Regions from separate parts of the Halomonas sp. KX33721 genome, predicted to be linked through region 2. Evidence: predicted binding sites of a transcription regulator. Region 2 holds the regulator's gene; each other region holds the start of a gene.

Region 1 (2,269 bases), on a different contig from region 2:
CTGGCTGTCGTTGAAGTAGGCCGGTACGGTGATGACCGCTTCGGTGACCGCTTCGCCGAGATAGTCTTCGGCGGTCTTCTTCATTTTCTTCAGCACTTCCGCGCTCACCTGCGGCGGTGCCATTTTTTTGCCTTTTACTTCTACCCACGCATCACCGTTGTCGGCTTCGGCGATTTTGTAGGGCACCATCTTGATGTCTTTTTGAACGACGTCGTCTTTGAAGCGACGGCCGATCAGACGCTTGATGGCGTAAAGAGTGTTTTCCGGGTTAGTCACGGCCTGGCGCTTGGCGGCCTGGCCTACCAGGATTTCACCGTCGTCGGTGTAGGCAATGATAGAAGGCGTGGTACGACCGCCTTCGGCGTTTTCAATGACTTTAGCGCTATCACCATCGAGCACGGCCACACAAGAGTTAGTGGTGCCCAGGTCGATTCCAATAATGCGTCCCATAGCAAAAACCTCGAATTCAGTTGTTACAAAACTAAAAAATTTGTTCTTTAAACAAGTTGCGGGCTTATCCCGCGGGGTTGACCTTTATTTGGGGGCCGCTTGCCGCATTTCAAGGGCTTTTTTTGCGGCAATGCGTCAACGCGGCTTAATTCGCTTTTTGGCTGACCACGACCATGGCAGGACGCACGAGGCGGCCGTTCAACAGATAGCCTTTCTGCATCACATCCATCACGGTGTTGGGGTCGAGCTCTGGGTTCGGCACCATCGCCATGGCTTCATGCACCTGTGGATCGAAGGGCTCGCCCTGAGGCTCGATGCTTTCGACGCCAAACTTGCTCAGCACGTCGAGCTGCATCTTGAGGGTCATGGAGACACCTTCGCGATGCGCCTCGGACGCATCGTCCTGCATGCTTTCCAGCGCTTTCTCCAAGCTATCCACCACGGGCAGCAGCTCTTTGACAAACTTCTCTAGGGCAAACTTGCGCGCCTTTTCGGCTTCTTGCTCCGCCCGGCGGCGAACATTCTGAGCTTCGGCAGCAGCCCGCAGCGCTTGGTCTTTGGCTTCCGCCAGGCTCTGCTCGAGTTCTTCTACCTGAGCGGCCAGCACGTCGGCTTCGGGGCTACCAGCGCTATCTTTCAGCGGTGCATCGTCATCGATCAGCCCTTCCAGTTCGCCTTCCACCAACCGTTCTTCGGCAGACTGGTCGGTGACCTCTGCTTCCTGCTCTTGGCGTGCCAGCTCATCTTCCAACGGGGTTTGCGGTTCTTTTGCCATGCCTTGCTCCTGAAATAAGTGACGGTGCCGGTGGCGGCCACCTGAGGTAAGTAGCGGGTGTTAACCACGTATGCAGCCTATATGGGGGCCATCAAAGCCATCTCAAGAGGGGCATTGAAGTGAGTTATCGACTACTGTATAAAACAACAATTATTGGATAAGTATCCAGCTTCTGTGCCGCACCGCCTCAGGAGGCCTTATGCTTACGCAGCTAGCGATCCAAGACTATGCGATCGTTGATCGTCTCGAACTCGACCTCACCCGTGGCATGACCGCCATTACGGGGGAAACCGGGGCGGGTAAATCCATTCTGCTGGGTGCTCTGGGGCTCTGCCTGGGCGAGCGCGCCGATGCGGGTAGCGTGCGCCACGGCTGCGAGCGAACCGACCTCTCCGCCCGTTTCGATATCCAGCACCTGCCCGCAGCAGCCGAGTGGCTCGACGCCCGCGAGCTGCCTGCCGATGAGTGTCTCTTGCGTCGCGTGGTTACTGCCAACGGGCGCTCCAAGGCGTGGATCAATGGCCATCCAGCGACCATTGCCGATTTGAAATCTCTGGGTGAACAGCTGATTCAGATTCATGGCCAGCATGCCCACCAAGCCTTGATGCGGGAAGAGACGCACTTGGCGCTACTGGATGACTACGCCGGGCTTCGCGAACGCAGCCAGCAGCTAGCCGAGACGTTCCGCGAGTGGCGCAGTGCCCGCCGTCGGCTGAAAAAACTCAGTGAAGAGGGCAGCGAAGTCGAGGCCAAACGCCAACTGCTGCGCTATCAAGTCGAGGAGCTGGACCAGTTGGGCCTTGCCGAAGGTGAGCTGCAAACCTTGGAAGAGGAGCAGCACACCCTGGCCCACGCCGAAGAGACCCTACGTGAAACCCAGTTTGCCGCCGACTGCTGTGAAAGCGATGAAGGCGGTGCGCTGTCGCTACTCAACCAGGCCTACTCCCACCTCAGCGCCCTACCCGGCAGCGATAAAGGCACGCTTGCCAATACGCTCACCATGCTCAGCGACGCCCGCATTCAGGTAGAAGAGGCCGCCAGCGA
Region 2 (2,269 bases):
CCAAGCCGTATCATCAAGCCTATGAGCGGGGCGTGAAACTGATTGGGGCAACTTGCCACTATGTGACAGAAGAGCTGGATGCAGGCCCCATAATTGAGCAGGACATTCACCGGGTCAGCCACTGTCACACGCCTACTGATTTGGTACGTTTTGGTCGCGATGTGGAAAAAGCGGTATTGGCGCGGGGGCTGCGTTGGCACCTAGAAGATCGCGTGCTAATTCACGGCAACAAAACGGTCGTTTTTAGCTAATCGGCAGAAGGGGGGCGCTATGTCGTTTGCACAAAGCGTATTGGCACCGTGGGCACTCGTGATGACGTGGCTTTTATCGTTGGGTGTCATCGTCTGGTGCTTATGCCTGCGCCCCTGGCGGCCACTACTTGAGGATACAGCGCTTCAGCACCGCTGGATGGCAGCTACGTTGGCCGTCATGTTGATGTGGCAATTGCGTGCGCAAGCGGTGGACTGGTTAACGCTTCACTTGGTGTTTACGGTGCTGATGACGCTAGTCTTTAAAATGCCGCTGGCGTTGATCAGCAACGTGATGATTAATGTCGCCATGGTAGCTATTGGCAGAAACGATTGGTCGCTAATGGGGGCAAATATGCTGGTGACAGGTATTGTGCCTGCGACCGTGACCGGTTTTGTATGGCGAATCGTTGACCGTCGGTTGCCTGATAATTTGATGGTGTTTTTATTTGCTTGTGGCTTTTTTGGAACGGCCTTGGCGACCTTAGGGGGAGGGCTATCTGCTGTTGCGCTGATTATCGTAGCGGGCACTGATCCCGAGGCCGTCTATCTCGCCCAAGAGTATGCCCGCTTTTTACCGTTACTGATGCCGTCAGAGGCATTTATAACCGGTATGCTGCTGAGTATTTTACTAGTGTACCACCCAAGCTGGGTGGCCACCTTTAATGACCACCGCTATATCGACTTGCAGTAGCCTGCCTTACAGGTTGGGCAACTAGCCAAGCGCTTGCCCATTACCACCGCGAATAACACCAACACCCACGCCTTCAATATCAAGCTGCTGAGTGCGTAGGTCGATCTCAATTGGTGCGAAATCTGCGTTCTCGGCAATCAGTGTTACTTGATGCCCTTGGCGTTTAAAACGCTTGACTGTTACTTCGTCTTCTAGTCGTGCCACGACAATTTGCCCATCGCGAACGCGGTCAGTGCGATGCACGGCCAGAAGGTCGCCTTCAAGAATGCCTACATCTTTCATGGATAGGCCGCGCACCCGTAGCAGGTAATCTGCTTTAGGCGTGAAGTACTCAGCGGGCAGCGGGCAGTAACGGTCAATATGTTCAGCCGCAAGGATAGGGCTGCCAGCGGCGACCTCACCAATCACAGGAAGCCCATTGGGCAGCGGCTCATTAGTAGCAGGTGCTGCAGCCGCTGGCGTTTCAGTAAGCTCCTGCGGCTCCTGGTTAGGTAAGCGGATGCCTCGTGATGTATTGCGAATTATACGAATAGCGCCTTTGCGCTCGAGCGCACGCAAATGCTCTTCTGCTGCGTTAGGCGAGCGGAATCCCAGCGCTTTGGCAATTTCGGCGCGGGTAGGGGGGTAGCCAAGCTCACCCATGGTCTTAACAATAAAATCAAATACGTGCTGCTGACGTGCTGTGAGTGGACGCGACATACCAAACTCCAAAACAGTGAAAAGACAGTAGCTACATGTCGGCTTAATCAGTATGTGTTTAAGTATACAGTATGTTGCTCTGTCCAGTACATGACGAGTTACACCCAACCGAGACAGTCGTTAAGTGTTTAGTTAACGCTTACTACCCTTTGGATAAGAGATTGAGCCAGCAGGGGTTATGACATAGTATTCAGCTATGTTTAAAACACCTGTTTTTTGGAGGGCGCTATGGCCCAATCGGATACGGTAACGCGTATTTTAGATACTGCAGAGGTACTGTTTGCAGAGCGAGGCTTTGCCGAGACGTCGCTGCGTAATATCACCAGCAAGGCCCGGGTTAATTTGGCGGCCGTGAACTACCACTTTGGTTCCAAAAAAGCGCTAATTCAAGCGGTGTTTTCCCGCTATCTCGATCCATTTTCAGAGCGTTTTCACACCGCACTGGACGAGCTAGAAGCTCACTATCAAGGCCAGCCTATTCCTCTAGAAGTGCTGTTAGAGACCATGGCCACTACGGTACTGGCAGTGCCCGCCGAACGTAATAGCCTGAAGGTATTTATGCGGCTACTAGGGTTAGCCTACAGTCAGGCGCAAGGGCATCTGCGTCGCTATATTCAGCAGCAGTATG
Region 3 (2,269 bases), on a different contig from region 2:
GAGTCGCGGCACCGCCTGCCTTGCTTGGGCTGCCCAGGCGCGCTCGCCTAAAATACCGCGCTCACCTTCTATCAATAGCACCGGCGCCTGGATTTCGGCCAAAACGGCCAGCACCTGCTGCGGTGTAAAGCGCACCAGCGAGGGCTTGAGCAGGCGGCTATCGGTACGCATTTGTACTTTGCCATCGGCGGTGGCCTGGGTGTTGCGCTCGACCAGCGGCGTGGCGGTGATGCTATCTAGTGGCGTGACGCCCCCCGCCACACGCGCCGCCACGGCGCTCTCAATATCCGGGTAACGAGGCGCGCGGGAAGGCGGGCGCCGATGAGCGATTAAGCCTTTGCGCAGTTGGCTGGGCGTCTCTTGTGCCGGTGTATTCAGCGCACCTAACCCGTCAATCAGAATTAACCGGGCGACCTTCTCCGGTAACGCCGCGGCCAGCAGGCAAGAGACCGCCGCCCCCATGGAGTGGGCCAGCAGCGTGGCCTGCTCAAGGCCCAACGCTTCCATGGCATCCAGCACATCATGGGTGTAATCCCAGAGCGCATAATCGCTGCCCGCAGGCGCATGGGCAGAGTGCCCGTGGCCGCGAAAATCAATCGCCACGATACGGATACCCAGCGCGTTCACTAACTGCGGGGCTAAGCGTGAAAAGCTGGCCGCGTTATCCAGCCAGCCATGCAGCGCTAGCCATGTGGGCGCGTCACTACGCCCCCAGCTCAGCGCCGCTAGCCGCCCGCTGGCCAGCGAAAGCGGCTGAGGAGCCGTGCCTACTCGAGAAGCGTCGTTCATAAATCGGTGTCTCACAGCGAAAAACTGGCGCGTCAGGTGACGCTCGTAAATGTGAACATTACGATGCACATAGTATGGTGCAAACGTTACCATGCTCGGCGCAGCGCTTGTGCTGCTTTTACATGGCCATGGGCCACGACGCTGTTAATTTTTGATGGAGATTGCCATGAAACCTCGCCGCGATACCCGCGCCCGTAACCTTGTGTTCTTTATTACTGTCGTGAGCGCCCTAGTCGTGGGGCTATGGTTAGCCCGCTGAGGGCAGTGCTTGCAATTTCTCCCCCATGAATAAATACTGTTTAAACACACTGTACATAAACACACCATTTATTCATGAGGATGCCGACGATGCCGTCTCAACCCATCCATTTTGCAACAACCGTGGTTGCGACAGCCTTGCCGTTAACTTCTCAGCCGCTGCCTTTTCCTCTGCTCACAGGCCGTGCAGGCTTTAGCGGCTTTCCCTCTCCTGCCCAAGATTACGAGCCGCGCACTCTCGACCTCAATGCGCGGCTGATCAAGCACCCTACCCAAACGTTTTACCTCACCGCGACAGGGGACAGCATGGAGGGTTGGGGCATCTTTGACGGTGATTTACTGGTCGTCGACCGCAGCGTCACGCCGCGCCTAGGGCATATTTTGGTCGCCATGCTGGATGAAGAAGTGCTGATCAAACGCTATGCGCTGCATCGCGGCACGCCGCACCTCTGCTCGGCCCACCCCCACTATCCGCCGCTGCCCCTGGAAGGTACCGACTGCCAGCTATGGGGTGTGGTGCGCGCGGTGATTCACGAGTATCTGCCGTGATCGGGCTGGTGGATGCCAATAATTTTTACGTCTCCTGTGAGCGGGTGTTCAATCCGGCGTTGGAAGGCAAACCCGTTGGTGTGATGTCGAATAACGACGGCTGCGTGATTGCCCGCTCAGCAGAGATGAAAGCCATGGAGATCTCCATGGGCACGCCCGCATACCAGCTAGAGGGGCTACGCCGCCGCGGGGTAATCCACCTGCTCTCTTCTAACTACGAGCTGTACGGCGATATGTCAGCGAGGCTTGCCCAGCTGCTGCGCGATACGTGCCCCGAAGTGGCCCCCTACTCGATTGATGAGATGTTTATTTATCTGGATGGCCTCAGTGATACCCAGTGCCAAGCGCTGGGCACAGCACTGCGCCGCCGCATTCGTCGCTATTTGGGGCTTCCGGTGTGTATCGGGCTGGCCCCTACGCATACACTGGCGAAGCTCGCCAATCACCTAGCCAAAAAACAGCCTCACTACGCAGGAGTGTGTTTACTCCACGGTGAAAGCGCTACCACCCAGGCAGTGCTGAAACAGCTGCCGGTAAGCGATGTGTGGGGAGTGGGCAGGCGCCTTGCCGAACGACTAGCGGTCAGCGGCATTCGCACCGCCTGGGATTTGCGGGAGCACGACCCCAAACGGCTACGCAAACGCTTCTCGGTGGTTCTAGCCCGCACCGCCTT

The links. Region 2 encodes LexA, which represses DNA repair genes until DNA is damaged. Its sites were predicted from a motif close to TACTGTNTANNTANACAGTA; they were not measured.
Region 1: recN (DNA repair protein RecN) is a predicted target of LexA. The motif match lies at 1,358-1,377, and genes of this name have one in related genera.
Region 3: A3220_RS08030 (S24 family peptidase) is a predicted target of LexA. The motif match lies at 1,083-1,102, and genes of this name have one in related genera.

The regions. Positions count from the first base shown of each region.
Region 1 is NZ_LVIA01000007.1:52,039-54,307, forward strand. Features, by position in the region: gene dnaK (molecular chaperone DnaK) at 1-450, opposite strand, end outside; gene grpE (nucleotide exchange factor GrpE) at 596-1,225, opposite strand; gene recN (DNA repair protein RecN) at 1,425-2,269, shown strand, end outside.
Region 2 is NZ_LVIA01000032.1:40,387-42,655, reverse strand. Features, by position in the region: gene purU (formyltetrahydrofolate deformylase) at 1-251, shown strand, start outside; gene A3220_RS12180 (energy-coupling factor ABC transporter permease) at 271-942, shown strand; gene lexA (transcriptional repressor LexA) at 964-1,641, opposite strand; gene A3220_RS12170 (TetR/AcrR family transcriptional regulator) at 1,870-2,269, shown strand, end outside.
Region 3 is NZ_LVIA01000019.1:72,208-74,476, forward strand. Features, by position in the region: gene A3220_RS08025 (alpha/beta hydrolase) at 1-789, opposite strand, end outside; gene A3220_RS08030 (S24 family peptidase) at 1,138-1,596, shown strand; gene A3220_RS08035 (Y-family DNA polymerase) at 1,593-2,269, shown strand, end outside.